One region of the Mesorhizobium sp. M4B.F.Ca.ET.214.01.1.1 genome, then DNA from elsewhere that is predicted to be linked to it. Evidence: riboswitches for the same ligand, from Rfam matches in the RefSeq annotation. Region 1 holds a riboswitch; the other holds the start of a gene.
The links. A riboswitch is a leader RNA that binds a small molecule or an ion and turns the genes downstream of it on or off. The one in region 1 is predicted to bind S-adenosylmethionine.

Region 1 (15,896 bases):
TCTCGGCATACCAGCCGCCCTCCGGGTGCGGCTTCAGGCCGAGCGTGGCGATGATTTCGGCGGCACTGGTCATCGACCGGAAGCTAGCACGGGGCTCAGAAATTGTCCTTGCGCTTGCGGATCTCGGCGAACACCTCGGCGTCGGTGGCCGTCTCCATGCCGAGATGCTTGCGGATCGCCGGGTCGTGCCAGCGAAGGAACGGATTGGTCGACAATTCCTCGCCGATCGTCGTCGGCAGCGTCGGCTTGTCGTCGGCGCGCAGTGCCTCGATCCGGGCGGCGCGTTCCTTCAGGGCCGAATTGGTCGGATCGACGGTGAGCGCGAAGCGGGCGTTGGAAAGGGTGTATTCATGGCCGCAATAGACGACCGTCTCGGCCGGCAGCGCCGCCAGCTTCTTCAGCGAATCGTACATAACCGGCGGCTTGCACTCGAACAGCCGGCCGCAGCCCAGCGCAAACAGCGTGTCGGCGGTGAAGGCGACTTTCGAGGCCGGCAGATGGTAGGAGACATGGCCGGCGGTGTGGCCTGGCGTGGCGATGACGTCGATCCTTTCCTCGCCGAGGTGGACGACGGAGCCTTCGCCGACCGTCTCGTCGATGCCGGGGATTTTCTCCTTTTCCGCTTCCGGCCCGATGATGCGCAGCTTGAAGCGTTCCTTCAGCGCCAGATTGGCCTCGACATGGTCGACATGGTGGTGAGTGGTCAGGATCAGCGTCGGCGTCCAGCCGGTGCGCTGGATGGCGGCCAGAATCGGCGCCTCCTCTGGCGCGTCGATGATGGCGGTCTGGCCGCTCGTGGGGTCACGCACCAGCACGCCGAAATTGTCGCTGCGGCACATGAACTGTTCGATTTCGACCGGCATCGCGTCTCTCCACCAAAGCGCCGTGCGTCCAATTGGACGCACAAAGGACGCTCTAAGCTGTTTATCTGCTGCATCGCGCTTTCCGAAATCGAAACCGATTTCGGGCCGATGCAGTTGTCGCCGCAGACATAGGGCGCTTGGGCGCCGATGTCATCCGCCTTTGTTGAACTTGCAATGCTTCGAAGCTACCGTCCCGGCCATGCATTCCGATATCGTCGACCTCCGTTCCTTCTATTCGACCACGCTGGGGCGCCTCGCCGAGCGCTCGATCACCATGGCGCTGTCCTCGATCTGGGCGGCCGTGCCAAACGAGCGGCTGGTCGGGCTCGGCTACACCCTGCCGTGGCTGGAGCGGTTCGGTGCCGACGCCGAGCGGGTCTTCGCCTTCATGCCGGCGACGCAGGGCGCCGTGGTCTGGCCGGCGACCGGTCCGACAGCGACCGCGCTGGTCTTCGACGAGGAATTGCCGCTGGTCGATTCCTGCATCGACCGCGTGCTGCTGGTGCACTCGCTCGAGCATGTCGAGAACCCGCGCGAGACGCTGAACGAGATCTGGCGCGTGCTGTCGCCCGCCGGCCGCGTCGTTATCGTCGTGCCCAACCGGCGCGGCGTCTGGGCGCGTTTCGAGCATACGCCGTTCGGCAATGGCCGGCCGTTCTCGCGCGGCCAGCTGACCGAATTGCTGCGCGAGGCGAATTTCACCCCGGCGGCATGGTCCGACGCGCTGTTCTTCCCGCCGTCGCCGCGGCGCTTCATGATGCGCTTCCACAACATGCTGGAGCGCGCCGGCCGGCGGTTCTGGCCGATCTTTTCCGGCGTCATCGTGGTCGAGGCGCAGAAGCGGCTCTACCAGGGCGTGCCGGTCGTGCAGCGCGCCTCGCGCCGCGTTTTCGTGCCGGTGCTGACGCCGCAAGGCGCCACCCGGCTCGGGCGGCTGGCCGCGAACCAGGCGCAAGCCCAAGTGACGCGTTCGTGATCGCGGCAACGCCTTGCCTCATCCTATCTGTCGGGGGCGGGGTCGCGGCCTGAGGGACATGCCTGTCGCGCTCGCGCCGGTTTCAGCACCTTTTTCCGAAAGCAGGGATATCTGACATGGCTGATCAAGCGGATGACAAGGCCGGCCCGGCGCCTGCCGCCGTGTCTGTCGAAGTCAGCAGCCTCGGCGACCAGGTGAGGACGATCAAGCAAGCGCTGAAATCCTCGCCGGTGCGCAGGCAGTTCGTCTGGGCCTGCCTGGGCATCGTCGCCGTCATCGTCGCGACCGCGATCGGCCAGGTGCTGCTCAACCGCTGGAACCAGCCCTTCTACGATGCGCTGGCGCGGCGCGACCTGCCGGGTTTCCTGCACCAGCTTATGGTCTTCGCGGCCATTGCCGGTGGGCTCCTGGTGCTCAATGTCGGCCAGACCTGGCTCAACCAGATGATCCGGCTGAAGCTGCGCCAGGCGCTGACGCTCGACCTGATCGAGGAGTGGATGCGGCCGGCGCGCGCCTTCCGCCTGGCGCATGCCGGGGCAATCGGCGTCAATCCGGACCAGCGCATGCAGCAGGACGCCGGGCATCTCTCCGACCTGTCGACCGATCTCGGCGTCGGGCTGCTGCAGTCCTTCATCCTGCTGGTGTCGTTCATCGGCGTGCTTTGGCAGCTCTCCTCCGGCTTCGTTTTTCATATCGGCGGCCATGCGCTGGAGATCCCCGGCTACATGGTGTGGGCGGCGATCCTCTATGCCGGCATCGCCTCGTGGCTGAGCTGGCTGGTCGGGCGGCCGCTGATCCGCTTCAACAGCGACCGCTACACGCGCGAGGCCGAGCTCCGGTCGTCGATGGTCCGCGTCAACGAGAATGTCGACGCCATCGCGCTCGCGCATGGCGAGGCCGACGCCAGGCGGCAGCTCGAGCTCGACCTCGGCACGGTGCTCGGCGCCATGCGGCGCATCTACGGCGCCCAGATCAATCTCTCCTGGGTTACCGACACCTATGGCTGGATCACCGTGGTGGCGCCGATCCTGGTGGCGGCGCCGGTCTATTTCGCCGGCGATATCAGCTTCGGCGGGCTGATGATGGCGGTTGGGGCCTTCAACCAGGTCCATTCCTCGCTGCGCTGGTTCATCAACAACATAGGCGGCATCGCCGACTGGCGGGCGACGCTGATGCGCGTCGCCGATTTCCGCATCGCGCTTGGCGAGACCGACGTTTTCCACGACACCGAAAAGCGCATCACCTTTACCGAGAACGCCGGCGGCACGCTGACCTTCGAGAGGCTGGAGGTCGCTTCGCCGGACGGCTGCACAAGGCTAGCCGAGCCGGAGGTGGAGATACGCCCCGGCGAGCGCGTCATGATCACCGGCGACCCGCGCGCCGGCAAGACGCTGTTCTTCCGCGCCATTGCCGGGCTGTGGCCATGGGGCAGCGGCAGCATCGGCATGCCGGCCGGGGCGGCGCCGGTCTTCGTTCCGCGCATGCCCTATTTCCCGCTCGGCACGCTGCGCGAGGTGCTTAACCATGCCGACGGCATCACGGTCGAGGATGCCGAGATCGCGGCGGTGCTGACGGAGGTCGGCCTCGAACGGCTTGCCTCCTCGCTCGACCGTTCGGCGCGCTGGGAGCACGAACTCGCCGACGACGAGCAGCGCCTGCTTGCCGTCGCCAGGCTGGCACTCAGGCGGCCAAAATGGGTGATCATCGACGAGGCGATGGACACGTTCGACGGCGCGACGCTGCGGCGCGTGCTGGCGATGCTGGAGAAGCGGCTGCCGGACGCCGCCATCCTCAACATCGGCCGTGGCCAGCACAACAACCAGTTCTTCCCGCGCTCGCTGACGATCGTGAAGGATGCTGGCCGATCGGCGCTCAAGCCGGCGCGGGTCAGGGCCGGCGCGATCGAGCCGCCGCCGCTGGCGCCGCGCAGGAAGAAGTAAAAGCCAAGCTTTATTTCGCCGCGATCACCGCAGAAGATCAGGCCCGTCAAACCGGACGCACGCGGCCATGCTCGACATGCTCAGCCTGCTTGCCTGTCTCGGCTGCGCCCAGGCCGCGCCTGTGCCGGTGCCCGCCGCACCTGCCGCCGTGGACGTCGAGCTGGTGCTGGCGGTCGACATCTCGACGTCGATGGACGAGCGCGAATTCGCGTTGCAGCGCGCCGGCTACGTCGAGGCGCTCAGGCATCCGGACTTCATCAGGGCGGTGCGCGCGGGAACCAACGGCCGCATCGCGATCGCCTATTTCGAGTGGGCGGGCACCATCCGCGACGACGCGGTGCTTGCCTGGCAGATCATCGACGGCAGCGACAGCGCCAATGTGTTCGCCGACAGGATCGCAGCGCGGCCGTTCCGCAGCTTCCGCGGCACCTCGATCTCCGGCGCGCTCGCCTTTGGCACCGGGCTTTTCGAGCAAACCGCCTTCGCGGCCGAGCGGCGCGTCATCGACATCTCGGGCGACGGACCCAACAACACCGGTCCGCCCGTCACCTCCGAGCGCGACGCGGCACTGGCCAGGGGCATCGTCGTCAACGGCCTGCCGATCCTGATCAGCCCGTCGCCCACCTTCAGCCATCTCGACCGCTACTACGCCCAATGCGTCACCGGTGGGCCCGGCTCCTTCGTGCTGCCGATCTACGCGGCTTCCGAGTTCTCGACCGCCATCCGGCGCAAGCTGATCCTCGAGGTGAGCGGCATCGCCGACACGGCGGCGGTCCGGATCGATGCCGAGCCGCCCATCGACTGCCTGCAGGGCGAGCGCGACCGCCGTTTCTATTCCGATCCCTATTTCCCGGAACTCGATCGCTAGAGCGGTTCAGCGTTTCAAGGAATCGCCGAACCGCTCTAACTATTTGGTTCTACGCGATTCCGGACGGAAAACCGTTACACACTTTTCCTGGAATTGCTCTAAGCCGACAGGTTCGGGGCACGACAAGATCAGGCGGGCCGCGCGCCGTATTTCTGGCGGAACTCGTCATAAAGGTCACGCCGGCGGCGGCGGCCGTCGACATAGCCGCGCAACAGTTGCGGCAGCGAGTAGCCGAGCGACTTGGACGAGCGGTTGGCCAGATAACCGGCGAATGCCTGCGAAACCCTGCCCTTCATCGTATCGGCGATGATCTGGCGCGCGATCATATAGGGCGGGATTTCGGGATAGCGGTCAGCGATGTAGGGGTGCTTGTCGATGAGGTTCGCATAGGCCTCGACATAGCCGTCGCGGCGGCCGGAAATCGAATTTTCCGAATTGTATTTCTTCCAGTCGATTTCCTCGGTGAGCAGCGCGCCGCCGCGGCGGGCGAAGCGCAGCAGCAATTCGCGATCCTGCATACGCGCGATGTCGCTGTCGTAGCCGCCGATCGCCAGCAGCGATTCGTGCCGGGCGGTTATCGCGGAACCGGCGATGAAGATGGTCTGGGAGACCAGCGCCCGTTCCAGCATGTTGCGGCTCAGGAATGCCTCGCGGTTGACGCATTTGGTGGTCCGGTTGCCCTTCACCGAAACGAAGGAGCTGATGAGGACCTCGAGCGACGGGTTCTCGTCGAAGCGCGCCAGCGTCCGCTCCAGCCGGTCCGGCAGATAGACATCATCCGAATCAAGGAAAGTGACAATCGGTGCCCGCGCGCGCTCGATGCCGGCATTGCGCGCGGCGTTGGCGCCGCGCCATTTCGCGCCGACATAGATCAGCCGGGGATCGCGGATTTCGGCAAGTGCTGCCGCCGTTGCGTCGGTGGAGCCATCGTCGACGACGATGTGCTCGAAGCGGGGAAGGGTCTGCGCCAGCACGCTTTCCACGGCGCGCACAACCTGGCTGCGCCGGTTGTGGGTCGGCGTGATCACTGTGATGAGCGGGGCCGGCTCGGGCGCTTTCGGCATGCGATCAGGCCCCGGACTTTGGGATATTCGGATGGATTTGTTGCCGCCTTCCATGCCCGCCCAAGCTTGCGTTCAGCGGGACGCTACAAAAAAGCAGTCTCTGTGTCACCTCGACCGCCCACGTCCGTGCCTGCAATCGGCAGATTTCGAGACGCCGCGCCCCAATTGCAACACCGGCCTCAGCTGTGCCCGACATAGTCCGGCACCAGCTCGACCCTGTCGCCAACGATCCCCGCGGCAAAGCTGAACTGGCCCCAGAACACCAAGGCATAGAACGCCTGGCCGACGATCAGGGAGAACGGGATCTGCCAGGCCGGCATGCCTGCTTGGCGGGCATGGCTCACGATGCGCCGCGTCGTGCGCCACGACATGGTGAACCAGCGGCTGAACGACTTGACGATGCGCGCGCCGCGCGTGGGCGAGCGCTGCGCGACGAATTTCCTGTCGGCATCCCGGCCGGTCACCAGTGCCCGCCAGAAGAAGAACCGCCAGCCCCGCGGGGGATAGTGGTAGACGCGGGCGTTGATGTTGCTCGGCTGGTGACCTTGGCGGCGCAGCTCGTGCATCAGCAAGGTGCAAGAGACTTTGAAGCCATTGTTTTGCGGAAACGGGTGGCTGGAAATCCACTCGCGCCGGAAGGCGATGTTGTTGGCGTTGAGCGCCCGTTTCGCGGCGAACCTCTTGTCACCCTCGGCCATCGGAAAGAACCACATCATGGCAAAGGTTCTCGAAAAGAAGTCGTCGCACAAGAGATAGGTGTAGCCGTTGACGCAGACGATCCCGGGATCCTGAAACGGGCCGAGCAGGGTTGCGAGCCAGTCCGGTTCCGGAACGGTATCGGAGTCCAGGAAGACGACCAGTTCGCCCTCGGTTTGTTTGATCCCGTTATTCTTGAGGTCGTAGTAGCGGCCGCCGGGACAAGCTGCGAAGCTTATCTCCGCCACCTCTTCCAACTGTGGCGCCTGGGTATGGAAGTTGCGCTGGAGCGAGTCCGCGTCCTCTTCCTCCCCGCCATGCGAGATGATGACTTTCGGTCTTGCAAAGCCGGTCGCGGAAACCGCGGCGATCTCGCGCGCCAGGGCGTTCAGCCCAACGCCGATCTCCGCCCAGTCGATCGACTTGGCGTTCTCCATTTCCACGACGATTGAATAAGTCGGACGATCGCCGCTCATATTGTTCGACCAGGTTGCTTGAATGGACGTGGCTATAGGGGTCGGCTTTCGCTGTCAAATAACAGAAGCAAGCAGGAAAGCTCCTTTTGCGAGAATCTTCGTCGCGTCGGGATCTGCGGAAGTGCTGGTGTCGGCGAAGGAAACCGCCGCGATCGTTGCTATCGTCGCAGCAGAAACACTGCCTGCTGGCCGAAGAAATTCCAGAACCACCACGGCATGGAGAGGCCTATCTTCTGGCCGTTGCCGTCGAGCGCGGTCGCCTTTTCCACCGTCGCGCCAAGCTCCTCGCACAGATTGACGAAGTCGCGGATGGTGCAGAAGTGGATGTTGGGCGTGTCGTACCAGGAATAGGGCAGATCCTTGGTCACCGGCATACGCCCCTTGACGAACAGCGACAGGCGCACCTGCCAGTGGCCGAAATTGGGGAACGAGACGATGGCGCGGTTGCCTATCCTCAGCAACTCGTCGAGCACCAGCTTCGGATTGCGGGTCGCCTGCAGCGTCTGCGACAGGACGACGAAATCGAAGCCCTTGTCGGGATAGAATTCGAGATCCTTGTCGGCATCGCCCTGGATGACCGAGAGGCCGCGCGCCACGCATTCGTTGACGCCGCGCTGCGACAGTTCCAGCCCGCGGCCGTCGACCTGCTTGGTTTCCTGCAGCAATTCGAGCAGCAGACCGTCGCCGGAGCCGACATCGAGCACCCGTGACTGCGGCGGGATGAGATCGGCGACGACTTCAAGGTCGACGCGCTGGGCGCGGTTGACGCTCATCGGCTGGTCTCCCGTTCGGCGCATGATCCTGATCCGGGAAGTCTGCAACTTTCCGGGGTCATGCGTTCAGCCCTCTCGCCCGCGCGGCCGAGCCGATGAAGCCGCTGATGGCGGCGAACAGTTCCGGCTCGTCGAGCAGGAAGGCGTCATGGCCGCGATCGGTGTCGATCTCGACGAAGGAGACGGAGGCGCCGGCGGCGTTCAGCGCATGCACGATCGAGCGGCTTTCCTCGGTGGGGAACAGCCAGTCCGAGGTGAAGGAGACCAGGCAGAAACGCGTTTTGGTGCCGGCGAAGGCATCGGCGAGGCGTCCACCGTGATCGGCGACGAGGTCGAAATAGTCCATCGCGCGGGTCAAATAGAGGTAGGTGTTGGCGTCGAAGCGGTCGACGAAGGTCATGCCCTGATGGCGCAGGTAGCTTTCGATCTGGAAGTCGGCGTCGAAGCCGAAGGTCAGCGCCTCGCGGTCCTGCAGGTTGCGGCCGAATTTGCGGTGCAGCGCCGCTTCCGACAGATAGGTGATGTGAGCCGCCATGCGCGCCACCGCCAGCCCCTTTTCCGGACGCTTGCCGTGCTCGAAGTATTTGCCGCCATGCCAGTCGGGGTCGGCCATGACAGCCTGCCGGCCAACCTCATGGAAGGCGATGTTCTGCGAGGAATGGCGCGCGCCGGTGGCGATCGGCAGCGCCGAGAAGACGCGCTCCGGATAGCTCGCGGCCCATTCCAGCACCTGCATGCCGCCCATCGAGCCGCCAAGCACGCAAAACAGCTTCTCGATGCCGAAGTGGTCGACCAGCATCAGCTGCGCCCGCACCATGTCGCGGATGGTGATCACCGGCAGGTCGAGGCCGTAAGGCTTGCCGGTGGCCGGATTGGTCGAGGCCGGGCCGGTGGAGCCCAGGCAGCCGCCCAGCACGTTGGAGCAGATGACGAAGAAGCGGTTGGTGTCGATGATCTTGCCCGGCCCGATCAGCACCTGCCACCAGCCAGGCTTGCCGGTGACCGGATTGGTGCTGGCGACATGCTGGTCGCCGGTCAGCGCGTGGCAGACCAGGATGGCGTTGGAGCGGGCGTCGTTGAGGGTGCCATAGGTCTGGTAGGCGATCTGGAACGGCGACAGCAGCGCACCGGCATCGAGCTTGAGCGGCTTGTCGGGGCCAAAGCGCAACACCGGGCTCGACGGCTGGTCGACCTCGTTATTGGTCTTTGCGGCGCGCAGAACGGCCATTGCATCCTCTTACATCACGCACCGTGGTTTCCGAAAACCGATTCCGATTTCCGGACCAGGCGAATGTCCGGCCGGCGGCGGACAACAAAAAACCGGCAATGCATTCGCAAAGCCGGTTACAGGATGCAAACGGCCCTTTAGCGAATTGTTTAACGTGGCTGCAAGCCGACCGGCCAAATCACCACGGAACTGTCGCTGCCCTTCTAGGGCCAGCGCGGCTCGGCGTCAACGGCCAGGCTTTTCGCGCCCTTGCCGCCTCTCGACATTCAGGGCCACGACTAGTATTTCCGCTGCGGCCTCCGGACGGAGGCTCTCTCGACGGATTTTTGCGACATGAACCAGACACCAGACAAGGCACGTCCGACGCCCCGCGCGGGCATCATGGACATCGAAGCCTATGTGCCCGGCAAGAGCACGGCGCCGGCCGGTGTTGCCAGGGTCCATAAATTGTCGTCGAACGAGAACCCGCTGGGGCCCTCGCCGAAGGCGATCGAGGCTGCGCGCGAGGTTGCCGGAAAGCTCGATGTCTATCCGGACGGCACGGCAAGGCGGCTGCGCGAGGCGATCGCCGAGGTGCACGGCCTCAACCCCGCGAACATCATCTGCTCCAACGGCTCCGACGAGATTCTCGGCCTGCTCGCGCAGACCTATCTGGCGCCCGGCGACGAGGCTGTTTTCACCGAACACGCCTTCATGGTCTACAAGATCTACATCCAGGCGGCCGGCGCGCTTCCGGTCGCGGTCAAGGAAACCGACGAGCGGGCCGACATCGACGCGATCCTGGCCGCGGTGACGCCGCGGACCCGCATCGTCTTCCTCGCCAATCCCAACAATCCGACCGGTACCTACGTGCCGTTCCAGGAAGTGCGCCGGCTGCATGCCGGCCTGCCGAAGAACGTGCTCTTGGTGCTGGATGGGGCCTACGCCGAATATGTGCGCCGCAACGACTACGAGGCGGGCATCGAACTGGCGGGAAGCGCGGAGAACGTGGTGATGACCCGCACCTTCTCCAAGCTCGGCCTTGGCGGCGCGCGCATCGGCTGGATGTATGGGCCCATGCATATCGTCGACGCGATCAACCGCGTGCGCGGCCCCTTCAACGTCAACGCGACGGCGATCGAGGCTGGCATCGCGGCGATTCGCGACCGCGCCCATGTCGAGCGCAGCGTGGCGCACAACGAAACCTGGCTCGCCTGGCTGAGCGACGAACTGACCAAGCTCGGCCTGCGCGTGACGCCGAGCGTCGGCAATTTCGTGCTGATCCACTTCCCCGAGGACGGCAAGCATTCGGCGGCGGCGGCGGACGACTATCTCACGGCGCGCGGGTACATACTGCGGCGGGTTTCCGGCTACGGTTTTCCCAACGCGCTGCGCATGAGCGTCGGCATCGAAGAAGCCAATCGCGGCGTGATTGCCGCCCTCACGACCTTCCTGAAAAGTTGAGCGCCATGACATCTGCGATGTTCGAAAAGATCGCGCTGGTCGGCATCGGCCTGATCGGCTCGTCGCTGGCCCGCGTCATCCGTCGCGAGGGACTGGCCCGGCATGTCGCGATCTCGACGCGCAGCCCCGCCACACTGGCACGGGCGGAGCAACTCGGCCTTGGCGATTCCTACACCATCGACGCGAAGGAAGCGGTTCGCGATGCGGACCTCGTCATCGTTTCGGTGCCGGTCGGCTCCTCCGGCGCGGTCGCCGAAGAAATCGCGCCGGCGCTGAAGAAGGGCGCCATTCTCACCGATGTCGGCTCGACCAAGGCGTCCGTCATCGCGCAGATGCAGCCGCATGTGCCGGAAGGCGTGCACTTCATTCCCGGCCATCCGCTGGCCGGCACGGAGAAGTCAGGGCCGGATGCCGGCTTCGCCGATCTCTTCGACAATCGCTGGTGCATCTTCACGCCGGTGCCAGGCACCGATCCCGCGGCCTTGGAGACGCTGTCGGAATTCTGGCGGCGCTGTGGCTCCAACATCGACACGATGGATCCGCAGCATCACGACATGACCTTGGCCATCGTCTCGCACCTGCCGCACATCATCGCCTACAACATCGTCGGCACCGCGGACGATCTGGAATCGGTGACCAAGACGGAAGTCATCAAATATTCGGCTTCCGGCTTCCGCGATTTCACCCGTCTTGCGGCTTCCGATCCGACCATGTGGCGGGATGTGTGCCTGCACAACAAGGACGCCATCCTGGAAATGCTGGCGCGCTTCTCGGAGGATCTCGCCTTCCTGCAGCGGGCGATCCGCTGGGGCGACGGCGAGAAACTGTTCGACCTCTTTACGCGCACGCGGGCGGTGCGCCGCTCGATTATCGACGCCGGGCAGGATATCGACGTGCCGGACTTCGGCCGCCAGGCTATCGAACATCCGGAAACGAAGGCTTAGTCAGCTCGACGGGGCCAATGGGCGGCCATCATGGCAAGCGTCTCTGCCCGGTCCGGCGCGCCGAGCCGGCCGCCGAAGCGCTGACATTTGAGCGCCGCGGCGGCGCTGGCAAAGCGCAAGGCCTGCTCGGGCGGCATGGCTTCCGCGAGGCCGACGGCAAAGGCGCCGTGGAACACGTCGCCAGCGGCCAGCGTATCCACCGCCTTGATCCTCGGCGCCGCGACATGGCGGACCGAGCCGATGGAACGGTCGTGCCACCAGCTTCCCGCCGCGCCGCCGGTGACGGCGACAAACGCATCGGTGCGGCTGGCGAGATCGCCGCAGGCGGTTTCCGGATCGAGCGCATGGCCGCAGACGATGCGCGCCGCGGGTTCGGAAGCGACGATGTGCGTGGCCAGCGGCAGCAACTGCTCCAGCACCTCCAGCGGTGCGGTATCGGCATCGAGGATCGCAGGCCGGTCATTGGCGCGCGCCGCGTTCAGGGCGAGCGCCGCGGCGCCCGGCCAGCGGACGTCGACCAGCACGGCGTCGAAGGCGGAGAGATCGGCGGGCAATTCATCGGGGTCGGCCTGCGCCTCGCGGTCGTAGAACGGGACGATGATGCGTTCGCCATGCGCGTCGACGAGGATCGCGGCCAGCGCCGAGCGCGCGCCGGCCACACGTCGGACCAGGCTGCAATCGACGCCCTCGGCCTCGATCTCGGCAACCAGCTGGTCGCCGACGGCATCATCGCCCGCACTTGCCCAAAGCGAGACTTCGGCGCCGAGACGGCGGGCGGCGCAAGCGGCGCTGGTTGCCATGCCCGAGGCGATCTGGACGCCATCGGAGGCGATGAACTTGCCCTGATGCGCGGGCAGCGTGTCGAGGCGAAGGATCGTATCGAGGGTGAACGCGCCGACGCTCAGGAGCTTGACCGGCTTCTCCATCAGATCGCTATCCCTTGTCTGAGCCTGGTCTTGTCCAAAAACCGGTTCCCACTTATTGGGGCCATGCTCTAATCGACCGCTTTGATCTTGCCGAGCGGGATGAAGCCGAGCGAGGCCTTGCCCTTGACGATCCTGAGCGGCATGGACGGCTCGTTGCCGAGAATCGCCAGGCCGGCAAAACCTTGCTCGATCTCGCTCTTGCGCTCGGGGATGGCGCCGCCGAGGATCGCCGCCACCGCCTTGGGATCCCTGAGCTTGATCGTCAGCTCGGCATCGATGAGCCCTTCGGCATCGACCGACAGCGGCCCGGACACGGTTATGCGCGCTTCGCCCGACGACAGGTCGAGCTTGGCGATGTCGACTGACTGGCCGCGCAGGCTCTTCGGCTGCGTCCTGATCAGCGCGACGCCGTTCTTCAGCGTCGCCTCGCCGCTGCCGTCGAGCGGCGGCAGCACGCGCCCGCCGATCGCGTCGGCGTCGATCTCGAGATCGTTGAAACTGCCGACATAGCCGATGTCCAGGCCGTTCGGCTGCAATTGCCCGGCGGCCTTTCCGGCATAGAACAGCTCGACGGGATCGCTGTTGTCGGCCGGATCGGTCTGGCCGGACAGGCCCTCGGCCTTCAGCGCGACGCGCCGCGGCAGCGGCCAGGAGAGCTTCGCGTCCGCCCGCAGGTTGTCCCAGTCGATCCACAGCGGCGTCATGCCGGGCATTGAGGTCCTGAGCGGACCGCGCAGATCGGCGACTGGCGACAGCGGCTGCGTAATTTCGGCCACCGCGTTGAAGCTGCCGGTCGAGGCGGCGACGTTCCTGGCATCGTCCTCATAGGCGAGCGTGTCGCAGGAGATGGCGAAGCTGAGCGGATAGCCGCTGACGGTCAGGTTGGCGCAACCGGCCTCGATGCCGTTGACGTTGAGCGAGGCAACCGCCTTGTCGGCCTCGGTCCTGACGCGATCGGCCAGATAGAACCAGCCAGCGCTGTAGAGGGCGAACAGCACGGCAATGAAGGCAGCGAGCCAGAACAGCCGGCGGCGAAAGTTCGGCGGGCGCTCGTCAGTTGACGTCATGCTGCAGCTCTCATTACCCCTGATATTGCGGGCGGGCGGTTGTTACGCAACAAGCAGGAAGACGTAAAACACCGATTCCGGCCTGGAGTCGGGACTCGCGCGATCAGGCTTGGCGATATGGGCGATTTTTGGGTTTTTGGCTATGGGTCGCTGATCTGGCGCCCGGGTTTCGCGCATGTCGAGACGCGCCGCGCGCGCCTTTACGGCTACCGCCGGGCGCTCTGCGTCTATTCCTTCGTGCATCGCGGCACGCGCCAGCGGCCGGGCCTGGTGCTCGGCCTCGACCGCGGCGGCTCCTGCGTCGGGCTGGCATTCCGGGTGCCGGGCGACCTGCGCGGCGAGGTTCTCGCCTATCTGCGCGAGCGCGAGCTGGTGACCAGCGTCTATCTCGAACGCACGTTGGACATCCGGCTCGACGGGGCAGGGAAGGGAGCGAACGGCAGGGTCGAGGCGGTTGCCTACATCGTCGACCGCGCGCATGAGCAGTATGCACCGGCGCGCTCGACACGGCGCATGCGGCAAGCATCGTTCGCGGCGCCGTCGGTCAATCCGGGCGCAACGAGGACTATGTGCTGAGCACTCTGGAGCACCTGAAGGCGCTCAGCATCCGCGACCACTGGCTGGAGGACGTGGCGCGGCGGGTCGCGCCTTTGTGAAGCGCTGGCCTGCCGGAAAAGAATGGCCAGGCCTTTGACCTCGGCAATCCAGGACCTAGGTTAGCTGCTGCCCCCCAGCCGGGCCTGCCCGGCATTATCCCAAGCATCACGGAGATCAGTCTTGCAAAAACGCCGTCTCGGTCGCACCGACCTTTCCATCGCGCCGCTGGTCCTGGGCGGCAACGTCTTTGGCTGGACAGCCGACGAGAACACCTCCTTCGACCTGCTCGACCGTTTTTCCGATGCCGGCCTCAACGCCGTCGACACGGCGGACGTCTATTCGCGCTGGGCTCCCGGCAACAAGGGCGGCGAATCCGAAACCATCATCGGCAAATGGATGAAAAGCCGCGGCAACCGCGACAAGATCGTCGTCATCACCAAGGTCGGCTCGGACATGGGCCAGGGCAGGCGGGACCTGTCCGCCGCCTATATCGAAAAGGCGGTCGACGCCTCGCTGAAGCGGCTGCAGACCGACGCGATCGACCTCTATCTGTCGCACTGGCCGGATCCGGCCACCCCCTACGAGGAGACGCTCGGCGCCTATCAGGGCCTGCTTGCCAAGGGCAAGGTCCGCCATGTCGGCTGCTCCAATCTCGATGCCGGCCAGCTGCGCGCGGCGCTCGATGTGGCGAGCCTGCGCGGCCTGCCGCGTTATGACGTGCTGCAACCCGAATACAATTTGTACGACCGTTCGTCGCTCGACGGACCGCTGCTTGATCTCTGCGTGGCCGAGGACATCGGCGTCATCACCTATTTCAGCCTGGCCAAGGGATTCCTGAGCGGCAAATACCGCGGCAAGGCGGACCTCGGCCAAAGCGAACGGGGCGAGGATGTCGCCAGCTATCTCAACGATCGCGGCATGCGCATCCTCGCCGCGCTCGACGCGGTGTCGGCCAGGCATTCGGCCAAGCAGGCCGAGGTGGCGCTGGCCTGGGTGATGGCGCGGCCGGGCGTCACCGCGCCGATCGCCAGCGCCACGACGACAGCGCAGGTGGACAGCCTGGTGCGCGCCGCGTCGCTGAAGCTCGGCGCCGACGACATCGCGGCGCTGGACCGGGCGAGCGCCTAGAGCGTTTCACGGAAACGGCGAACCGCTCTATCTCTTTGTCTTGACGCAATTCCGGACGGAAAACCGTTTCACACTTTTCCTGGAATTGCTCCAGCCCGGCGCTGCCGGCGCGCCGCAAGCGGGGCGGCCCTTGCCGGACGGTTCGACACGATCGTTCAAGACGGCGACGGCCCCTGCGCCATAACGTTTTGCGCATCGCGACACGATGCGGAAAACGCGTATGGCCGGAATTTTGACCCTCTCGCAGCCATGGCAGCAGGTGCTGGTGCTGGTGCTTGCCGCCGCCGTCGTGATGGGCAGTCCGGGGCCGGCGACGATCAGCGTCACCGCAATAGGCGCTGCTTTCGGCCTGCGCGGCTCGCTGCGCTACACGTCGGGCATCATCGTTGGCACCACGCTCGTGTTGCTGGTGGTGGCTTCCGGCGTGACGGCGATCTTTGCCTCGCTGCCGGGCATGGCGCCGGTGCTGGCGATCGCCTCCGCGATCTACATCCTCTACCTAGCCTACAGAATAGCGACGGCGCCACCGCTGGCGGCGCGCGAGAACGGGATGGCGCCTCCCACATTCTCGGGCGGCTTCCTGCTCGCTGTCGCCAATCCGAAAGCCTATGTGGCGATCGCCGCCGTGTTCGCCGGCGCTTCGTCGGGCGTCGCCGGTCTCGGGGTTGTCACCAAGCTCCTGGTGCTCACGCTGATGATCGTCGCCATCCATGTGCTGTGGCTACTTGCCGGGGCGGCCTTCGCCCGCTTCCTGCGGCGGCCGCTGGCCTCGCGGATCATCAACCTGGCTTTCGCGGCGACGCTGGTGCTGACGACGGCATTGGCGGCGTGGCCTTAGGCCGGCGAAACGGAGCTGCGGCTCAGGCCTTGGCCTTTCCGGCCGCCGCGAGCTCCGCCAGCCGCTTCG
Region 2 (15,896 bases), on a different contig from region 1:
TCGACGGCACCACCATGGCCGACGCGCTGCAGAAGGCCAACGACGCCGGCGTCGTCGTCGTCGCCTATGACCGCCTGATCAAGAAGACCGCCAACGTCGACTACTACACCACCTTCGACAATTTCGGCGTCGGCGTGATACAGGCTAATTCCCTGGTCAAGGGTCTCAAGGAGCGCTTCCCGAACACCAAGCCGTGGAACGTCGAGCTGTTCGGCGGCTCGCCGGACGACAACAACGCCTTCTTCTTCTACAACGGCGCCATCTCCGTCCTGCAGCCGCTGATCGACGACGGCTCGATCAAGATCAAGTCCGGCCAGACCGGCATGGACAAGGTCGGCACGCTGCGCTGGCTCGCCGCCACCGCCCAGGCGCGCATGGACAACCTGCTCTCGGCCAACTACTCGGACGGCAGCCGCGTCGATGGCGTTCTGTCGCCCTATGACGGCCTGTCGCGCGGCATCACCGCCTCGCTGCGCGCCGTCGGCTACGGCACCGACGCTCAGCCCTGGCCGATCGTGACTGGCCAGGACGCCGAGACCGCCTCGGTCAAGCTGATTATCTCGGGCGAGCAGTACTCGACCGTGTTCAAGGACACCCGCGAACTGGCCAAGGCCACCGTGCAGCTGGTCGACAAGGTGCTCTCCGGCGGCAAGCCGGACGGCCTCGACGAAAAGACCTACAACAACGACGTCAAGGTCGTTCCCTCGATCCTGCTGACGCCGCATGACGTCGACAAGTCGAACTACCAGGCGCAGGTCGTCGATTCCGGCTACATCAAGGCCGACGAACTGAAGTAATTTCGGTTGCAAAGACAGGGGTCCTGCGCAACGCAGGGCCCCTTTTCGTTAACCAGCGGGACCGGTATTGTTTTTGCCGACCTGGTAGGAGTTTATTTCCCGATGACCTCGACGATTTTGGAGATGCGCGACATCACCAAGACGTTCCCCGGCGTGAAGGCGCTGTCGAACGTCAACCTCAGCGTCGAGGAAGGAGAGATCCACGCCATCGTCGGCGAGAACGGCGCCGGCAAATCGACCTTGATGAAGGTGCTGTCGGGGGTCTATCCGTCCGGCACCTATGAGGGCGACATCGTCTTTCGCGGCCAGGAATGCCACTTCAAGGGCATCCATGACAGCGAGCACATCGGCATCGTCATCATCCACCAGGAGCTCGCCCTGGTGCCGATGCTCTCGATCGCGGAGAACATCTTCCTCGGCAACGAGCACGCGACCTATGGCGTCATCGACTGGAACGCCAACGAGAAGCGCACCAAGGCGCTGCTCGACAAGGTCGGCCTCAAGGAAGACCCCAAGACGCTCATCACAAATATCGGCGTCGGCAAGCAGCAGCTGGTCGAGATCGCCAAGGCGCTGAGCAAAGAAGTGAAGTTGCTGATCCTCGACGAACCGACGGCTTCGCTCAGCGAAAAGGACAGCCAGGCGCTGCTCGACCTTCTGCTCGAGTTCAAGCGCCAGGGCATGACCTCGATCCTGATCTCTCACAAGCTGAACGAGGTGAACCGGGTCGCCGACAAGGTCACGGTGATCCGCGACGGACGCACCATCGAGACCTTGCCCAGGAAAGACATCAGCGAAGACCGCATCATCACCTCGATGGTCGGCCGCTCGCTCGACGACCGCTATCCGCCGCGCGAGCCGCAGATCGGCGAGGTCGTCTTCGAGGTCAAGGACTGGTCGGTCTACCATCCGATCCACGCCGAGCGGCAGGTGATCAAGAACGTCAACCTCAATGTGCGCAAGGGCGAAGTGGTCGGCATCGCGGGGCTGATGGGCGCCGGCCGCACCGAATTCGCGATGAGCCTGTTCGGGCGCTCCTATGGCCGGCACATCACCGGCGAGGTTTTGCTCGAAGGCAAGCCGATCGACATTTCGTCGGTGAGCAAGGCGGTGGAGAACCGCATCGCCTATGTCACCGAGGACCGCAAGACCTACGGTCTCAACCTGATCGACCATATCAAGCACAATGTGACTTTGGCCAATCTGGGCGGCGTCTCGAGCCGCGGCGTCATCGACGACATGCGCGAAATGAGCGTCGCCAACGACTATCGCAAGAAGACCAATATCCGCGCGTCCAGCGTCTATCAGCTGACCGGCAATCTTTCGGGCGGCAACCAGCAGAAGGTGGTGCTGTCGAAATGGCTGTTCGCGGACCCGGAACTGCTGATCCTCGACGAGCCGACGCGCGGCATCGACGTCGGCGCCAAGTACGAAATCTATACGATCATCGCCCGTCTCGCCGCCGAGGGTAAGGCGATCATCGTCATCTCGTCGGAAATGCCGGAGCTGCTCGGCATCACCGACCGCATCTATGTCATGAACGAAGGGCGAATGGTCGGCGAAATGGCGGCAAGCGACGCCAGCCAGGAAAAGATCATGCGAGCCATCGTTCGCGGAGAAGGAAAAAAAGCATCATGAGCACAGAAAGCGCTCCCGCGCCGCAGAGCGGCGCAGCCGAAGACGTCAAGCAGGGTCCGCGCATCGCCGTCTCGGCGCTGACGACGAACCTGCGCGAATACGGCCTGATCATCGCGCTGATCGTCATTATGCTGTTCTTCCAGTACACGACGTCGGGAACGCTGTTCAAACCGGTCAATCTCTCGAACCTTGTGCAGCAGAACTCGTTCATCATCGTGATGGCGCTGGGCATGCTCTTGGTCATCGTGTCCGGCCACATCGACCTCAGCGTGGGTTCGGTGGCGGGCTTCATCGGCGCGCTGGCGGCGATGATGATGGTCATCTGGCCGCTCGGCCCGCTCAGCAATCCGCTGGTGGTGTCAATCGTCTGCCTGATCGTCGGCGGCGCCATAGGCGCAGCACAAGGCTACTGGATCGCCTATCACCGGATACCGAGCTTCATCGTGACGCTGGCGGGCATGCTGATCTTCCGCGGCATCTGCCAGGCGCTGCTGGGCGGCGGCTCCTCGGTCGGCCCGCTTCCCGACAGCTTCAAGGCGCTGAGCTCGGGCTTCATTCCCGACGTGATCGGTCCGCTGACGCTAATCCCGCCGACGGTGAATGCCGCCGGCAAGACCATCCTCGGCAGCGGCCTTACGCTGCACATGACGACGATCGTGCTCGGACTGATCGCGGTGCTGGCCTATGCCTATTTCGGGCTGCGAGCCCGCCGCAAGCGTGAGCGTCACGGCTATGAGGCCGAACCCTTCCCGCTCTTCGTCATCAAGACCCTGGTCGGCAGCGCACTGGCGCTGTTCCTGGTCGTCCAGTTCGCGAGCTACAGGGGCCTGCCGGTGGTGCTTCTGGTGATGGGCGTGCTGATCTCGCTGTTCGTCTTCGTCACCAAGCGCATGACCATCGGCCGCCGCATCTATGCGATGGGCGGCAACGCCAAGGCGGCGCAGCTCTCGGGCATCAACACCGAGCGGCTGACGCTGCTGGTGTTCATCAACATGGGCGTGCTGTCGGCGCTCGGCGGCCTGATCATCGCGGCGCGCCTCGGCCAGGCGGTGCCCGCCGCCGGCCTCGGCAGCGAGCTTGACGTCATCGCGGCCGTCTTCATCGGCGGCGCCTCAGCGATGGGTGGCGTCGGGCAGGTCATCGGCGCCGTAGTCGGCGGCTTCATCATGGGCGTCATGAACAACGGCATGTCGATCATGGGCGTCAATGTCGACTGGCAGCAGGTGGTCAAGGGCCTGGTGCTGCTCGGCGCCGTGATCTTCGACGTCTACAACAAGAACAAGGCCTGACAGGAAGAAATTCCGGGAAAAGCGCATAGCGGTTTTCCCTCGGGATTGCGCAGAGACAAAATATTGGGAGCGGGTCGGCAGCTCAAAGCCGAACCGCTCCAGGCGAGGAAGGCAGGAGGCATACGGGTCTAGATCGCGATGCTGCCGGCAACCCGCCGGCGCCAAGAAGTCCCTGAGGACCGGGGCTCGCGAGCGCAATCCGGACGAGCAGTTTCAACCGTGGCGCGGAACCGTTCCGGGCCGCGACGGTCAAGGTCTGCCGATCGGCGGCCGGGCCAAGGCAAAAGAGAGAGGGTTCATCATGCTGATCTCCCAGATCCTCGACGACGCCGAGACGATCCGCGTCGTCGCCCGCAACGGCGGCAAGACCCGGATCATCAACGGCGCCCGCAGCGTCTATTCGCTGGCGATGGAGGCGGCGCGCACCGGCACCGGCCTCGTGGCGCTGATCGAGCGCAAGGGTCTTGGCGAAACCATCGACCTCGACGCCGCCTACAAGAAAGGCCGGGTGGTGTCGCCGATCAATCATCCGGATCCGGCGCATCTGCATCTCACGGGCACCGGCCTGACGCATCTCGGCTCCGCCGCGACCCGCGATTCCATGCACAAGAAGCTGAGCAGCGACGGCGAGGAGCAGCTCACCGATTCCATGAAGATGTTCCGCATGGGACTGGAAGGCGGCAAGCCGGCGAAAGGCCAGGTCGGCGTGCAGCCGGAATGGTTCTACAAGGGCAACGGCACGATGGCGGTGGCGCCGGGCGCCGCGCTGATGTCGCCCGCCTTCGCGCAGGACGCCGGCGAGGAGCCGGAGATCGCCGGCATCTACGTCATCGGCGACGACGGGGCGCCGTTCCGCGTCGGCTTCACTTTGTCGAACGAATTCTCCGACCACGTCACCGAGCGCGTGAACTACCTGTTCCTCGCGCACTCCAAGCTGCGCAACGCCTCGTTCGGACCGGAGATCCTGATCGGCGACCTGCCGGCGGACATCAGGGGCTCATCGCGCATCTGGCGCGACGGCAAGCTGCTCTGGGAAAAGCCGTTCCTGTCGGGCGAGGCGAACATGTCGCACACCATCGCCAATCTCGAGCATCACCACTTCAAATACTCGGCCTTCCGCCAGCCGGGCGACGTGCATGTGCACATGTTCGGCACCGCGACGCTCTCCTTCGCCGACGGCGTCAAGACCGAGGCGGGCGATACTTTCGAGATCGAGGCGAGCGATTTCGGCCTGCCGCTGCGCAACCCGCTGGAAATCGAAAAGCCGGTCAAGGTGGCGGTGAAGGCGCTTTGAGGTGAAAGCGTGATCTCCCCCCCTCGTGGGGGAGATGGCCGGCAGGCCAGTGGTGGCGCTGTCCCGCCAGCGTTCGCAATCCAACCGGCGCTGCCTGCGGACTGTCTTCTTGGCTACAGGAGCGGTTGGCGATCCCTCGCGCCCCCTCTGCCCTGCCGGGCATCTCCCCCACAAGGGGGGAGATTGGCAGTTTCAGCCGCTCAATAGATATCGAAGTCGAAATACTTGGCCTGGATCTTCTTGTAGGTGCCGTCGGCGACGATGGCGTCGATCGCCGCGTTGAGCTTGTCGCGCAGCGCAGTGTCCTCGAGGCGCACGGCGATGCCGGCTTCCGTCTCGGTGCCCTTGACGTCACCGACCAGCTTGCAGCAGCCGTCGCTCGACTTCTTCAGCCAGTCCACCAGCACGAACTTGTCCGAGATGACGGCATCGAGCCTACCGTTCTGGAGATCGGTGATCGCCTCTTCCTGGGTCGGATAGAGCTTGGCTTCGGCGCCGGCCTTGCCGTAGACGTCCTGGGCGAAGTCGGCCTGCGTGGTCGAGGCCTGGGCGCCCACCGTCTTGCCGGCAAGCGCCGCCGGGTCGGTCGAGGTCAGTTCGCTGTCCTTGGGCGCGACCAGCGCAAGCGGCGTCGTATAGTATTTGTGGGTGAAGGCGACCTGCTTCTTGCGTTCCTCGGTGATGCTCATCGAGGCGATGATGGCGTCGAACTTCTTGGCCTGGAGGGCCGGAATGATGCCGTCCCAGTCCTGGGTGACGATCTCGCATTCGACCTTCATCTGCGCGCACAGCGCATTGGCGATGTCGATGTCGAAGCCCTCGACCTTTCCGTCCGGCGTGATGGTGTTGAACGGCGGATATGCGCCCTCGGTGCCGATCTTGATCTTTTCCGCCGCGACGACCGAGCCGGCGCCGAGCGTCAGCATGGCGGCAGCGGCTGCCGATAGGATCCATCTGGATATCTGCATTTTCGTCTCCCTCTGTCAGGTTCTGGACCGGTGGCGCCAGCCAAGCATGGCGCGCGGGACCGGGCAAGCGGAGTCTGACGCGGGCGACGGGTCAGCGCGCGGCGCGGAAATGCTTGGAGAGCTTCAAGCCCTGCGCCTGGTAGTTGGAGCCAAGGTCGGTGCCGTAAAGCGCCTGCGGCCGCTTCAGCATGTGCTCGTAGACCAGCCGCCCGACGATCTGGCCGTGATCGAGGATGAACGGCACCTCGTGGCTGCGCACTTCGAGCACCGCCCGGCTGCCGGTGCCGCCGGCCGCCGAATGGCCGAAGCCCGGATCGAAGAAGCCGGCATAGTGGACGCGGAATTCGCCGACCAGCGGATCGAAGGGCGTCATCTCGGCTGCGTAGAGCGGCGGCACATGCACCGCCTCGCGGCTGACCAGGATGTAGAACTCGTCGGGATCGAGCACCAGCTCGCCGGCGCCGCTCTTGTAGAGCGGCTCCCAGTAGTCGACGACGTCCTGCGCGGCGCGCTTGTCGACATCGACGAGGCCGGTGTGATGCTTGCCGCGATAGCCGACCAGCCCGTCCTTGTCGCCATCGAGATCGATCGACAGCGCGATGCCGCCGCCGGAAATGTTGGGCGGCTCGGTGGCAACCAGCATTTCGGCATGGTGGAGATCGCGCAACTCGCTTTCCGACAGCAGCGCATTGCCGGTGCGGAAGCGAATCTGCGACAGGCGCGAGCCGGCGCGCACGACGATCGGGAAGGTGCGCGGGCTGACTTCGAGATAGAGCGGGCCATGATAGCCGGCGGCGATCTTGTCGAACTCGTGGCCGCGATCGGTCATCACCCGGGTGAAGATGTCCAGCCGCCCGGTCGAGCTCTTCGGATTGGCCGAAGCGGACACGTTCGAGGGCAATGCCAGGCCTTCCAGCAGCGGCACGATGTAGACGCAGCCCGTCTCCAGCACAGCACCGTCGACGAGATTGATCTCGTGCAGCTTCAGCCGGCCGAGCTTGTCGGCCACCAGATGATCGGGGCCGGGCAGGAAGGAGGCGCGCACGCGGAACGCCTTGTCGCCCAGCCTGAGGTCGAGGCTGGCCGGCTGGATCTGGTCGGCATCGAGCACGCGCGGCGACTTCAGCGCGCCGGACTGGAACAGCGCGGAAATGTCCTGATCGGGAAGAATGCCTGTCTGCCGCAAGGCTCCGCTCCAAGGCCGCTGGTACAAACCTCTTAATGAAGCCGGCAATTGACGCAAGCGCGGCGCGGGTCTAAAGGGTCGTTATCCCGTGGTGATTTGGCCGGTCGGCTTGCAGCCACGTTAAACAAGTCGCTAAAGGACCGTCGGGCCGCAAGGCCGTATGGACCGGTTGCGACTTTTCGCGGCCGGTTTTTTTGTATCTGGAAGTAGAGCGATGACCAAGAAGCGTGACTGGAAGCCTCAGACGGCACTCGTGCATGGCGGAACGCTGCGTTCCGGCTTCGGCGAGACATCAGAAGCGATGTATCTCACCCAGGGCTATGTCTACGAGACGGCGCAGGCCGCCGAAGCCCGCTTCAAGGGCGAGGAGCCGGGCTTCATCTACTCGCGCTACGCCAATCCCACGGTCGACATGTTCGAAAAGCGCATGTGCGCCCTGGAAGGCGCCGAGGACGCGCGCGCCACAGCCTCCGGCATGGCGGCGGTGAGCGCCGCGCTGCTGTGCAGCGCCAGGGCGGGTGACCATATCGTGGCGGCGCGCGCGCTGTTCGGCTCCTGTCGCTGGGTGGTCGAAACGCTGGCGCCGAAATACGGCATCGAGGCGACGCTGGTCGACGGCACCGATATCGCCAACTGGGAAAAGGCGGTGCGGCCGAACACCAAGCTGTTCTTCCTGGAAAGCCCGACCAACCCGACGCTGGAAGTGGTCGACATCGCCGCTGTCGCCGCGCTCGCCAATTCGATCGGCGCCAGACTGATCGTCGACAACGTCTTCGCCACGCCGCTGCAGCAGAAGCCGTTGCAGCTCGGCGCCCACATCGTCGTCTATTCGGCGACCAAGCACATAGACGGACAGGGGCGCTGCCTCGGCGGCATCATCCTGTCGGACAAGAAGTGGATCGACGAGAACCTGCACGACTATTTCCGCCACACCGGGCCGAGCCTGTCGCCGTTCAATGCCTGGACGCTGCTCAAGGGCCTGGAGACGCTGCCGTTGCGCGTGCGCCAGCAGACGGAGAGCGCCGGCAAGATCGCCGACTTCCTCGCCGAACGGCCGGAGATCGCCCGCGTCATCTATCCGGGCCGCGCCGACCATCCGCAGGCCGAGATCGTCAGGAAGCAGATGTCGGGCGGCTCGACGCTGATCTGCCTCGACGTCAAGGGCGGCAAGCAGGCGGCCTTCGCCTTCCAGAACGCCCTCGACATCGTGCTGATCTCCAACAATCTCGGCGACGCCAAGAGCCTGATCACCCATCCGGCGACGACCACGCACAAGAACCTCAGCGACGAGGCGCGCGCCGAGCTCGGCATCGGCCCGGGCACGCTCAGGCTCTCCGTCGGCCTGGAGGATACGGACGACCTGCTCGCCGATGTCGAGCAGGCGCTGAAGGCGGCGAAATAGGGGACCTGGGCGAAGGCCCGGTCAGGCGCTCGAGGGCGTCTCTTCCAGTTCGGCCACCTTGGTGCCGATGGTCATGGCGTTGCCGCGCCAGTCGACGGCGCCGCCCAGCCAGCCGCGCGCCCATATCGCCGGCAGCATCGCGTCGCGCACGATCATCGCCGCGACCGTGCGTGGCGACAGGTGCCAGCCGTTGGCCCATGCGAGCGCGCATTCCGGCAGGTAGGCGAGTGCCAGCACGCAAAGCGTTGTGGCCGGCAGGCTGATGCCCAATTGGGCCGCCGCTACCAGTGCCAGGACAAGCGGCACCGCCGCACCGGTCAGGATCTCGGGCGCGAAGAACAGCGGGAAGGTGACGCGGCGCAGCCGCGCCCAGCGCGCCTGGCGCGACCAGATCTCGCCAAGCCTGCGCTCGCCGAGCGGCTGCTCGAAGGGCGAGGCGACGAGATGGACGCGAAGGCCAATGCCGTTGACCAGCTTGGTCGCCGCAGCGTCCTCGGCGATCTCGGCGGCAAGGGCGCGGATGCCGCCATTGGCGTCGAGCATTGGCTTGTTCCACAGCATGCTCTTGCCCTGGGCGAAGCCGAGGCCAAGCGCCTCGCCGGCATATTGCCAGCGCGCCTGCAGCGTGTTGAGGAAGGCGCATTCGACCTCGGCCCAGAAGCCGTCCGGCCGTGAGCCGACCGGCGTCGAGCAGACCAAGCCGGTATCGGACCTCCACGCGGCCATCAGCTTATGGATATAGTCGCGCGGCATCAGCACGTTGGAATCGGCAAGGATCACCCAGTGGTGGCGCGTCGCCTCCCAGCCCTTGACGCAATTGTTCAGCTTCGGATTGGCGCTGACGCGGTCGTCGCCGACCAGCAGCCGGGCCGGCACCTTGGGAAACCGGGCAATTGCCCTGTTTATCAGCTTGACCACCGGATCGTCGGCATGGGCGACGCAGAAGATCAGCTCGTAGCGCGGCCAGTCGAGCGTGAAGGCGCGCTGCAGCGTTTCCGCGGTAAACGGCTCGATGCCGCGCGAGGGGATGACGATCGACACCGGCGGCGTCCTGCCCACGGGCGCGGCCATGCCGCGCGGCGGCTTCAGCCGGCGCGCAGCAAGCAGGATGCTGGCGAGATTTGAGAGAAGCAGAGCTATGGAAAGCAGGGCGGCGGCCATGGCGATCAGTTCCATCGAGATCTGGTCACTCCGGAAAAGCCGGCCAGGAGATGGCCATCTTGAACAGGTCGACAGAGCGCTTGAGTCGCCCAGCACGGTCCGTGCACACCATCATTGTCGTGTGTCACTTAAATGACATTGTTTGCCGGCACGTGCGCATAAGGCGGAAGGGACAGGCGTCACGCATCGTTGACCCGACAGCGGAGTGCGCCGAAAGTTCCCGAATTGTTGGGGTAGCTCATGTATCGCGCCGTCACGCGCAACATCGAAGTTCAGGTGAGGCCGTTCTATCTGGAGGATCGCTCCGATCCTTCAGAGAACCGCTATGTCTGGGGCTACCAGGTGACAATCGACAACCGCTCGGACGAATTCGTGCAGCTGCTCTCGCGCTACTGGCACATCACCGACGGCAGCGGCCGGGTGGAGGAGGTGCGCGGTGCAGGCGTCGTCGGCGACCAGCCCGAACTCAATCCCGGCGACAGCTACCAGTACACCTCGGGCTGCCCGCTTTCGACGCCTTCGGGCATCATGGTCGGCCACTATACGATGCGCAACAAGCGCGGCGAGACGTTCAATGTCGCCATCCCCGCCTTCTCGCTCGACCTGCCGGGCACGCGGCGGACGGTGAACTAGTGGCCGCGTACGCTTGGCCGCCACTGCCCCAACCGCACGCCAGGCAGCGGCTTGATGCACAGAATTGAAACAGGGTTGTTTCTGGGCCGGCTGCCGTTCGCAAGAGTTGGACAAGGACCGGAAAGCCTTCTCATCATCAACGGCGGTCAGGGGTTCATGATGAAACCCCGGCCATCAAGACTGGAGAAGGATGCCAGACGGCTCATCCGTATCCTTCCACCCAACACGAGCTTCGTGCTGATTGGCTACGATCCCGCTCCAAAAGCCGATCCTTCGCTCGAGGGCATGGCCAGAGACATCGCGGAGATCATCGACGCCGACTTCAAGAAGCCAGCGAGCCTGATGGGTATTTCCTATGGCGGCGTTGTCGCAACGCAGGTGGCCGCGCGGTACCCGGACCTTGTAGGCAAGCTGATCCTGCTGGCGAGCGCGCATGGCTTTTCGGCCGATGGAAAGAGGCGGCTCAGGAAACAGATGCAATTCGCACAGGCCGGACAATTTCGCGCTTTGCTGAAGGAATTCGCAACGGTGTTCCGGCGGCCCTGGCTGAACCTTCTTTTGCGTCTTCGACTGAGGTTCGAAGCACGCAGCCTGGTTGCGCGGATGGGGGCGCCGAGCACGATCGTCCGCTATCTCGAAGCAATGCTCGACGACGATGTGACGGAAGAAGACCTCCGCAACATCTCGGCGAGGACTTTGATCCTCGGCGGTGAAAGGGACCAGTTCTTCGGCGGGATGATGGAAGCTACCGCGAGCGCGATCAGCGGCGCGAAGCTCATGGTGCTCGGGGACGAAACCCACATGGCTCCCGTCGAACGAGCCTCGGATGTCCGCAGGCACCTCGAGGAATTCATTTGACGCCGAGATAGGCGCGGCGCCTAGAGCGCGTCGCGCTGAAATAGATCAGGCGACGCGCTTGGTCTGGAAAGTGACCCTATTGAGCCGCGGCGAACTCTGCCGGGTCGAAGTCGTACTGCGTCGAGCAGAACTCGCAGGCGACATGGATGCCGCCCTCCTCGGTGCTGTCCTTGATCTCCTGGGCGGAGAAGCCGGCGAGGATGCCGCGGATCTTCTCGCGCGAGCACGAGCACTGGTCGGCAACCGGCACGCCGCCGAAGACGCGCACGCCGTGTTCGTGGAACAGCCGGTAGAGAAGGCGTTCGGCACCGACAGTCGGATCGATCAGCTCGGTCGGCTCGATGGTGCCGAGCAGCGCGAGCAATTCCTGCCAGGAATTGTCGGCCGGCTCATGGACCGCTTCGCGCGGATCGCCGTCGCCGCCGGAAATGTCCGGCACGCGCATGCGTTCCGGCGCCTTCGGCAGGAACTGCGCCAGAAGGCCGCCGGCGCGCCATTGCTCGCGGGCGCCACCGGGACCGGGCGTCACCAGCTTGGCCACCGACAGCCTGATGTCGGTCGGGATCTGCTCCGACTGGCGGAAATAGGTGCGCGCGGCCTCCTCCAGTGAGGAGCCGTCGAGCTGGACGATGCCCTGATAGCGCTGCGTGTGAACGCCCTGATCGATGGTCAGCGCCAGCACGCCGTTGCCGAGCAGCGTCTGCTGCGAGACCTCGCCGGCGGCGGCCAGCGCCTGCAACCGGTCGGCATCGAAGCGCGCATAGCCGCGCAGCGCATGCGGGGTTGAGAAATCTGCCACCAGCATGTCGACCGGCCCGTCGGTGCGGGTCTGCAGGATGAACTTGCCCTCGAACTTGAGCGAGGTGCCGAGCAAAACCGTCAGCACGCAGGCTTCCGCCAGCAGGCGCGCGACCGGCTCGGGATAGTCGTGGCGGGCAAGAATGGCGTCGAGCATCGGCCCGAGCTGCACGGTGCGGCCGCGCACGTCGAGCGGCGCGACCTCGAAGGGCACGACGTGATCGTCGCCGGCGTAGCCGAATTCGCCGAGTTGCGGGTGATGTTCAGTCACTTGACGGGTTTCCAACATGACAAAGCTCCGGGGCGCGGCCATGCCACCCTTTGGGGTGCATGCGTCCAAACGCGCTCGATTTGCGTGATGCGCCGCAGATAGGCATCACACCTCCGGAGATCAAGCTCCCAGACACCAGGCCAAAACCGCCTTCTGGGCGTGCAGGCGGTTCTCGGCCTCGTCGAACACCACCGAATGCGGCCCGTCGATGACCTCGTCGGTCACCTCCTCGCCGCGATGCGCCGGCAGGCAGTGCATGAACAGCGCGTCCGGCTTTGCCTTCGCCATCAGCGCCGCATTGACCTGATAGGGCAGGAAGACGTTGTGGCCGCGCGCGCGATGTTCCTGGCCCATCGACACCCAGCAATCGGTGACGACGCAATCGGCCTGATGGACGGCCTCCTCGGCCGAGCGGGTGAAGTTGAGCTTGCCGCCATTGGCCTTCGACCAGCCGATGTGCTTCTCGTCCGGCTCGCTGCCTTCCGGCACCGCGACGTTGAGGTTGAAGCGGAAACGCGCCGAGGCCTCGAGCAGCGAATGCAGCACATTGTTGCCGTCGCCTGTCCAGGCGAAGGTCTTGCCGGCCACCGGACCGCGATGCTCCTCGAAGGTCATGATGTCGGCCATCAGCTGGCAGGGATGGGTGTCGTCGGTCAGCCCGTTGATGACCGGAACGGTGGCGTTCTCGGTCAGCTCCAGCAGCCGCTCATGCGAGGTGGTGCGGATCATGATGGCGTCGACATAGCGCGACAGCACCTTGGCGGTGTCGGCGATGGTCTCGGAGCGGCCGAGCTGCATCTCGGTGCCGGTCAGCATGATGGTCTCGCCGCCGAGCTGGCGCATGCCGACGTCGAAGGACACGCGCGTGCGGGTCGAGGGCTTGTCGAAGATCATCGCCAGCACCTTGCCCTCGAGCGGCTTGGTGCGCTCGCCGGCCTTGAGCCTGGCCTTTCGCAGCACCGCGTCGTCCAGCATGACGCGCAGATCGCCTTCGGAAACGGCGGACAGGTCGGTAAAATGGCGAACGGACATCGGCAATGGTTCCGGAACTACTTCGCGGCGGCCGAGGCGATGGCATCCGCCAGGCCCTGGGCGCCGGCGCGGATGCGGTCGAGCGCTTCGCCGATCTCGGCATCGGTGACGGTGAGGGGCGGCAGCAGGCGAATGACGTTGTCGCCGGCCGGAACTGCGAGCAGATGCTGGTCTCGCAGCGCCATGTTGACCTTGGTATTGGGCATCACGCATTTGAGGCCGAGCATCAGGCCGGTTCCCCTGATGCCTTCGAGGACCTCGGGGAACTCGTCGGCGACGCCGGCCAATCCCTGCTTCAGGAGCAGTGCCTTGCGCTGGACATCCTCGAGGAAGCCTTCCTCCAGCACCACGTCGAGCACCGCGTTGCCGACCGCCATCGCCAGCGGATTGCCGCCGAAGGTGGTGCCGTGCACGCCGGCGGTCATGCCGACCGCAGCCTCGTCGGTGGCGAGGCACGCGCCCAACGGGAAGCCGGCGCCGATGCCCTTGGCGATCGCCATCAGGTCCGGGGTGACGCCGGACCATTCATGCGCAAACAGCTTGCCGGTGCGGCCGATGCCGCACTGGACCTCGTCGAAGATCAGAAGCAGGCCATGCTGGTCGCAAAGCTGCCGCAGCCGCTTCAGCGACTGCGTCGGCACCGGGCGGATACCGCCCTCGCCCTGCACCGGCTCGATCAGGATGGCGGCCGTCTCCGGCGTGATCGCCTTCTCGGCCGCGTCGATGTCGTCGAAGCCGACCTGGTCGAAGCCTTCGACCTTGGGGCCGAAGCCTTCCAGATATTTATACTGGCCGCCGGCGGCGATCGTCGCCAGCGTGCGGCCGTGGAAGGCGCCTTCGAAGGTGACGATTCGGTAACGCTCGGGATGGCCCTTGACGAAATGGTAGCGCCGCGCCGTCTTGATGGCGCATTCCAGCGCCTCGGCGCCCGAATTGGTGAAGAACACCTTGTCGGCAAAGGTCGCCTCGACGAGCCGCTCGCCGAGCCGGCGCTGCTCCGGAATCTCGTAGAGGTTGGAGACATGCCAGAGCTTCGCCGCCTGCTCGGTCAGCGCGGCAACCAGATGCGGATGGCTGTGGCCAAGTGAATTGACGGCGATGCCGCCGGCGAAATCGAGATATCGCTCGCCCTTGTCGGTGACCAGCCAGGTCCCCTCCCCGCGGTCGAAGGCCAGGGGTGCGCGAGCAAAGGTCTCGTAAAGCGCCGAACCGCTCATTATATGCGTCTCCGGAACCGGAAAATCAAAAAAGCCGCCAAAGCGGCGGCCTTTGCGGCTTATCGTGTTTTTCGGCCATGAAGTCAACGAAAACGTCGCGCATAGGCGCGTGGCACGCCCCCGACGGGATGCCGGTTCATAAGCAGCCGGCAAGTTGGGGAAAACCGGAAAAACCGATTCGTGTTGCCCTGGGGACTCTTGTCACCGAGTCAGCGCATGAGGTATTTGTAGTCGAGAAATAACTAGATTTCGTGCGGCGGACCTAATCACCCGATATATGTGGTGTTGTCTGCCCGGCGGGAGCCGGGACGGGAAGGGATTCCGATCGCCGCACGCCTCAGCAGGAGCGCGGTCTCATGAACTGGACTGACGAGCGGGTAGAACTTCTCAGGAAACTGTGGTCGGAAGGGCTGAGCGCCAGCCAGATTGCCGCACAGCTTGGGGGCGTCAGCCGCAACGCGGTCATCGGCAAGGTGCATCGCCTGAAGCTTTCGGGCCGCGGTCGCGCCACGGCAAGCCCGGCACGCCAGAAGAAGACCGTGCAGGGATCGTCCATCCAGAAATCGGTATCGCGGGCGGCGACCGCCACGCGCCACGTCACCACCTCGATCGGCGCGACCGCGCTGCAGGCGCAGTTCGACGCCGAGCCGGTGGCGCGGCACTATATCCGCCCGGTGGAAAACGTGGTCGTGCCGATCTCCCGGCACCTGCAGCTGGTCGAGCTGACCGAGCGCACCTGCAAATGGCCGAATGGCGACCCGCTGTCGGAAGACTTCAACTTCTGCGGCAACGACGCCGCCGAGACCGGCCCGTACTGCAAATACCACTCCCGCGTCGCGTTCCAGCCGGCGGCGGAGCGGCGCAGAAGCCGCTGAGCGAATAGCGAATAGCGAATAGCGAATAGCGAATAGCGAATAGCGAATAGGAACGGCTTGGCTTCCGTGACAGGGAGCAAGCCGTTTTCGGTGTTCTCTATTCGCTACTTCCTTTTCGCTGTTCGCTCTCCCTTCACAGCCATCCATTCTTCCTGAACCGCCAGTACAGGAACGAGCAGATCAGCGCGATCGCAACCAGCACGGTCGGGTAGCCATACTCCATATGCAGTTCCGGCATGTCGTTGAAATTCATGCCGTAGATGCCGGCGAAGGCCGTCGGCACCGCCAGGATGGCGGCCCAGGAGGCGAGTTTTTTCGAGATCGCCGTTTCCTGGCTCTGGCCGACCAGAAGACTGGCTTCGAACGCGAAAGCCAGCACCTCGCGCAGGCTGTCGATCTTTTCCTGGACCGTGCGGATGTGGTCGGTCACATCGCGGAACAGCGGGTGCATCGAAGCATTGATCTGCGGCAGGTCGG

Region 2: it holds a riboswitch for S-adenosylmethionine, as region 1 does, so the genes downstream of both, EN857_RS00620 (O-succinylhomoserine sulfhydrylase) here and EN857_RS27890 (homoserine O-acetyltransferase) in region 1, are expected to answer to the same signal.

Annotation. Positions count from the first base shown of each region.
Region 1 covers NZ_SRUX01000017.1:73,452-89,347, forward strand. The annotation lists gene EN857_RS27850 (cupin domain-containing protein) at 1-73, opposite strand, end outside; gene gloB (hydroxyacylglutathione hydrolase) at 96-863, opposite strand; gene EN857_RS27860 (methyltransferase domain-containing protein) at 1,063-1,839, shown strand; gene EN857_RS27865 (ABC transporter ATP-binding protein/permease) at 1,956-3,779, shown strand; gene EN857_RS27870 (DUF1194 domain-containing protein) at 3,847-4,647, shown strand; gene EN857_RS27875 (glycosyltransferase family 2 protein) at 4,776-5,711, opposite strand; gene EN857_RS27880 (glycosyltransferase) at 5,891-6,883, opposite strand; gene metW (methionine biosynthesis protein MetW) at 7,042-7,656, opposite strand; gene EN857_RS27890 (homoserine O-acetyltransferase) at 7,715-8,884, opposite strand; SAM riboswitch at 9,002-9,079, opposite strand; gene hisC (histidinol-phosphate transaminase) at 9,218-10,327, shown strand; gene EN857_RS27900 (prephenate/arogenate dehydrogenase family protein) at 10,333-11,271, shown strand; gene EN857_RS27905 (sugar kinase) at 11,268-12,197, opposite strand; gene EN857_RS27910 (DUF2125 domain-containing protein) at 12,266-13,264, opposite strand; partial or broken gene EN857_RS27915 (gamma-glutamylcyclotransferase) at 13,382-13,920, shown strand; gene EN857_RS27920 (aldo/keto reductase) at 14,042-14,989, shown strand; gene EN857_RS27925 (LysE family translocator) at 15,210-15,827, shown strand; gene EN857_RS27930 (1-acyl-sn-glycerol-3-phosphate acyltransferase) at 15,850-15,896, opposite strand, start outside.
Region 2 covers NZ_SRUX01000001.1:125,719-141,614, forward strand. The annotation lists gene chvE (multiple monosaccharide ABC transporter substrate-binding protein) at 1-797, shown strand, start outside; gene mmsA (multiple monosaccharide ABC transporter ATP-binding protein) at 900-2,435, shown strand; gene mmsB (multiple monosaccharide ABC transporter permease) at 2,432-3,724, shown strand; gene araD1 (AraD1 family protein) at 4,026-5,018, shown strand; gene EN857_RS00610 (ABC transporter substrate-binding protein) at 5,219-5,986, opposite strand; gene EN857_RS00615 (2'-deoxycytidine 5'-triphosphate deaminase) at 6,078-7,172, opposite strand; SAM riboswitch at 7,251-7,328, shown strand; gene EN857_RS00620 (O-succinylhomoserine sulfhydrylase) at 7,387-8,574, shown strand; gene EN857_RS00625 (ceramide glucosyltransferase) at 8,596-9,750, opposite strand; gene apaG (Co2+/Mg2+ efflux protein ApaG) at 9,976-10,368, shown strand; gene EN857_RS00635 (alpha/beta hydrolase) at 10,423-11,226, shown strand; gene EN857_RS00640 (Hsp33 family molecular chaperone) at 11,303-12,337, opposite strand; gene argF (ornithine carbamoyltransferase) at 12,416-13,327, opposite strand; gene EN857_RS00650 (aspartate aminotransferase family protein) at 13,345-14,544, opposite strand; gene EN857_RS00655 (GcrA family cell cycle regulator) at 14,901-15,419, shown strand; gene EN857_RS00660 (magnesium and cobalt transport protein CorA) at 15,553-15,896, opposite strand, start outside.